Regions from separate parts of the Bacillus sp. CGMCC 1.16607 genome, predicted to be linked through region 1. Evidence: a T-box and tRNA genes for the amino acid it is inferred to sense, from the RefSeq annotation. Region 1 holds a T-box; the other holds one or more tRNA genes.
The links. A T-box is a leader RNA that pairs with one kind of tRNA and senses whether it is charged. The one in region 1 lies ahead of glyQ (glycine--tRNA ligase subunit alpha), so its partner is inferred to be a tRNA-Gly.
Positions count from the first base shown of each region.

Region 2: it has a tRNA-Gly gene. The T-box ahead of glyQ (glycine--tRNA ligase subunit alpha) is inferred to sense a tRNA for this amino acid. The anticodon was not compared.

Region 1 is NZ_JBHUJX010000025.1:549,390-551,766, reverse strand. Features, by position in the region: gene recO (DNA repair protein RecO) at 1-512, shown strand, start outside; T-box leader at 687-866, shown strand; gene glyQ (glycine--tRNA ligase subunit alpha) at 927-1,817, shown strand; gene glyS (glycine--tRNA ligase subunit beta) at 1,810-2,377, shown strand, end outside.
Region 2 is NZ_JBHUJX010000008.1:515-2,891, reverse strand. Features, by position in the region: gene ACFSO7_RS02705 (B3/B4 domain-containing protein) at 1-653, shown strand, start outside; tRNA gene ACFSO7_RS02700 (tRNA-Gly) at 746-819, opposite strand; tRNA gene ACFSO7_RS02695 (tRNA-Leu) at 1,194-1,274, opposite strand; tRNA gene ACFSO7_RS02690 (tRNA-Leu) at 1,302-1,387, opposite strand; tRNA gene ACFSO7_RS02685 (tRNA-Cys) at 1,427-1,500, opposite strand; tRNA gene ACFSO7_RS02680 (tRNA-Gly) at 1,508-1,582, opposite strand; tRNA gene ACFSO7_RS02675 (tRNA-Gln) at 1,587-1,661, opposite strand; tRNA gene ACFSO7_RS02670 (tRNA-His) at 1,695-1,770, opposite strand; tRNA gene ACFSO7_RS02665 (tRNA-His) at 1,845-1,920, opposite strand; tRNA gene ACFSO7_RS02660 (tRNA-Trp) at 1,941-2,014, opposite strand; tRNA gene ACFSO7_RS02655 (tRNA-Tyr) at 2,022-2,105, opposite strand; tRNA gene ACFSO7_RS02650 (tRNA-Thr) at 2,121-2,193, opposite strand; tRNA gene ACFSO7_RS02645 (tRNA-Phe) at 2,211-2,286, opposite strand; tRNA gene ACFSO7_RS02640 (tRNA-Asp) at 2,295-2,370, opposite strand.

The sequences.
Region 1 (2,377 bases):
TTCGTGAAGATATCATTTTAACTGCTTATGCCAGCTATATTTTAGAATTAACAGATAAGTGTACAGATGAAAAAAAACCTAATCCTTATTTATTTGAACTATTATTACAAACAATTAACTATATGAATGAAGAGTACGATTTAGACATTCTCATTCATATTTTTGAAATGAAAATGTTAAACTCCTTAGGTCTGTATCCAATTTTAAATCAATGCGCCGTTTGTGGTAAAACAGACGGTCATTTTTCATTTTCTATTCGTGAAAATGGCTTCATTTGTCATCGATGCTTAGAAACAGATCCTTATCATTTTAAGATTTCAAGTTCAACCGTGAAGTTATTAAGGATCTTTTATTTTTTTGATTTATCTAGATTAGGAGATATTTCGGTAAAAGCAGAAACAAAACAGGAACTAAAAAAAATTATTCATGCTTATTATGAAGAATATTCTGGGCTTCATTTAAAATCCAAAAAATTTCTTGACCAAATGGACCAATTCCGAATGAAGTTATAACCTTGTTGACAATGAGTAAATATTTAATATAATATCTTTATTATATAAGAAAAGCGTAAGCGCCTTGATCAGCCCCGACAAGCAAATGCTTCGAAACTCAGAAAGTCGTTCTTTGACTTTTTGAGTTTCGAACATTTGACCTCGAGGGGCTAGGCGCTGGAGCCAGACAAAAAAATAGTTGCTAAGAAGGAAAATAGTACTTATTTCCCTCTATGAAAGCGAGCCTAGGATAGTGGGAGCTAGGTGATAGAACAATAAGGAAGGCGTTCTGGAGCAGCATTTAGTTAAAGTGGCAACTTTTATATTTTAAAGGTTGCAATTAGGGTGGAACCGCGGGTAACTCTCGTCCCTATGCTTAGGCATAGGGACGAGAGTTTTTTGTTTTTTAAAAATTTATGGAGGTGTATTGTACCAATGAATATTCAAAACATGATTTTAACGTTACAAAAGCATTGGTCAGAGCAAGGTTGCATTTTGATGCAGGCCTATGATGTTGAAAAAGGAGCGGGAACAATGAGTCCGTATACATTCCTGCGAGCGATCGGACCAGAGCCATGGAATGTTGCTTATGTTGAGCCATCACGTAGACCTGCTGATGGAAGGTATGGGGAAAATCCTAACCGACTTTATCAGCACCATCAATTTCAGGTGATTATGAAACCATCACCAGATAATATCCAAGAGCTTTATTTAGATTCACTTAAAGCCTTAGGGATTAATCCACTTGAGCATGATATTCGTTTTGTTGAAGATAACTGGGAAAACCCATCTTTAGGTTGTGCAGGTTTAGGATGGGAAGTGTGGTTGGATGGAATGGAAATTACTCAATTTACGTATTTCCAACAAGTTGGTGGATTAGAATGTAAGCCTGTATCTGTTGAGATTACGTATGGAATTGAACGTTTAGCTTCTTATATTCAAGACAAAGAAAATGTATTTGATTTAGAGTGGACAGAAGGGTTTACAGTTCGAGATATCTTTTATCAGCCTGAATACGAACATTCAAAATATACATTTGAAACTTCTAATAAAGAAATGCTCTTTAATCTATTTAACATATATGAACAAGAAGCACACCAGCAAATGGATAATGGTCTCGTGCATCCAGCGTATGATTATGTGTTAAAGTGCTCACATGTTTTCAATCTTTTAGATGCGAGGGGGGCCATTTCTGTTACTGAAAGAACAGGTTATATTGGCCGCTGCCGAAATTTAGCACGAAAAGTAGCGAAAACATTTTATGAAGAAAGGGAAAAACTTGGATTCCCTATTTTAAAACGTGAGGAGGCAAACAAAAATGAGTAAACGTGACTTGCTATTGGAAATTGGATTAGAAGAAATGCCTGCTCGCTTTATTTCAGAAACTTCCTTGCAGCTAGAACAAAAGGTTACTGCTTGGTTAGATGAAAATAAAATATCTTATGATAAATTATACCGCTATTCCACTCCAAGAAGATTAGCAATCCTTCTCGAAGGTGTAGCTGAAAAACAAGAAGATAGTCAAGAAGAGGCGAAAGGACCTGCGAAGAAGATTGCTCTTAATGATCAAGGGGAGTGGAGTAAAGCTGCCATTGGTTTTACAAAAGGTCAAGGTGTAAATGTAGAGGATATCTATTTCAAAGAGATCAATGGAATTGAATATGCTCATGTGAATAAATTTACAAAGGGGAAGGAAACGAAAGAATTATTTCCTAACTTAAAACAAGTAATTACAAATCTTTATTTTCCAAAAAATATGCGCTGGGCTAATCAGGATCTAAAATATATTCGCCCAATTAAGTGGTTAGTAGCTTTATTTGGAACTGAAATCATCCCATTTGAAATAACGAATGTTCATACAGATCGATTCACTTTTGGGCATCGCT
Region 2 (2,377 bases), on a different contig from region 1:
CATCAGATTTAAGCAAAATCGTTCCTGATTTTAAAATAGGTGTCATCCACTATCGAAATATTGTTGTCTCAGAATCTCCGCAAATGCTGAAAGGAAGATTACGCTTATTTCAAGAATCCATTTATTTTGATCTAGAAGACAAAAATGTAACGGAAATAGAGGGTATTAAAGAATGGAGAGAAATTTTTAAAAAGACAGGAAAAGATCCGAATCGTTATCGACCTTCCGTAGAAGCACTTTATCGTAGAATAAAAAAACAGAATTTCATAGAGACCGTACAAAGTGCAATTGATGTTAACAATTTCTTTTCTCTTCAATACAGTATTCCAATTGGGGTTTATGACACAAGTAATATCCATGGGAATGTTACAATTAGCATCGGAAAACCATCGGAAGAATACTTAGGTCTTAATGGAAGATTAAACTCTTTGGAAAACCTAATTATTTCCTCAGATGATTTAGGCGCATTTGGAAGTCCGTTTGTAGATTCAGATAGAACACAAGTAACAAAAAATACGATATCTGCCCTACAAATTATTTATCTGAGACCATCTATGAATGTAGATGAATCTAAACAACTAACAGAATCATTAATGAATATGTTTCTACAAATTCATGGAGGAGAAGGTAAATTTGAAATTATTGGACACTAATCATTGGTGTCTTTTTTTAATTCTTACATAATAGAAAAAACGCAATGCTTCATTCTTAAGAAATGGAACACTGCGTTGGTTAACAATATGTATGGAGCGGGTGATGAGAATCGAACTCACAACATCAGCTTGGAAGGCTGAGGTTTTACCACTAAACTACACCCGCATTTGAATAATTTATTTCTGTAACAACAAAATAAATTTTAACAAGTTTCGACATAAAATGCAAGCCTTTTTGGTTTTTTTTTTGAAAAAATATCATTAATTTAATGAACAATCTGGAGTTTACCCTCACGCCTGGTTCATTTATGCCTTGAAACCTATTTCCGCAAACTAAGCAATATCATGTTTATATCGATGATAATAGACTATCGCTTCATGATTGGGATAGTAGTATTGATCACGATAGATTTCAAACTCAAAACCTGGTTTCGGCAATATTTCATTTCTCCACATAATTAAATAAATACTTTAAAACAAAAAAAATCAATGCTCTGAATTTTTCAAAGCATTGACTTTATAAGGTTTCTTACATTTTTATACCGGTGGTCGGGGTCGAACCGACACTCCAGAGGAACACGATTTTGAGTCGTGCGCGTCTGCCAATTCCGCCACACCGGCGTAATACTATTTATTTAATTTGGGTAATGCCGAGGACCGGAATCGAACCGGTACGGTAGTCACCTACCGCAGGATTTTAAGTCCTGTGCGTCTGCCAGTTCCGCCACCCCGGCAAAATAAAAGATTTGCCACTTAACATATAAAATTATAATTGGAGGCGGCAACCGGATTTGAACCGGTGGTAAAGGTTTTGCAGACCTCTGCCTTACCACTTGGCTATGCCGCCATAAGATTGGAGCGGAAGACGGGATTCGAACCCGCGACCCCCACCTTGGCAAGGTGGTGTTCTACCACTGAACTACTTCCGCACAATGGCTGGGCTAGCTGGATTTGAACCAACGCATGTCGCAGTCAAAGTGCGATGCCTTACCGCTTGGCTATAGCCCAATAATATTTTTAAATAATAAATTAAACATTTAATGGGGCGACCGAGGGGAATCGAACCCCCGAATGTCGGAACCACAATCCGATGCGTTAACCACTTCGCCACGATCGCCATTATATTAATAGATTAACTTTAAAAGTTTAGTGATATTTGTTTAGTAATTATGAATATTTTTTAAAAAATTATGGGGCGACCGAAGGGAATCGAACCCTCGAATGTCGGAACCACAATCCGATGCGTTAACCACTTCGCCACGATCGCCATTATATTTAAAAAATAATTGGCAGGGGTAGTAGGAATCGAACCCACACTGAAGGTTTTGGAGACCTTAGTTCTACCTTTAAACTATACCCCTATAAGAATGGTGGAGGGGGACGGATTCGAACCGCCGAACCCAAGGGAACGGATTTACAGTCCGTCGCGTTTAGCCACTTCGCTACCCCTCCATATTTAGATAAGAGTGCCGGCGAGAGGACTTGAACCCCCAACCTACTGATTACAAGTCAGTTGCTCTACCAATTGAGCTACACCGGCAAGAATCTAAACACTAATGGTGGCTCAGGACGGAATCGAACCGCCGACACAAGGATTTTCAGTCCTTTGCTCTACCGACTGAGCTACTGAGCCACATTTAATGGCGGTCCCGACGGGAATCGAACCCGCGATCTCCTGCGTGACAGGCAGGCATGTTAACCGCTACACCACGGAACCATTTAAA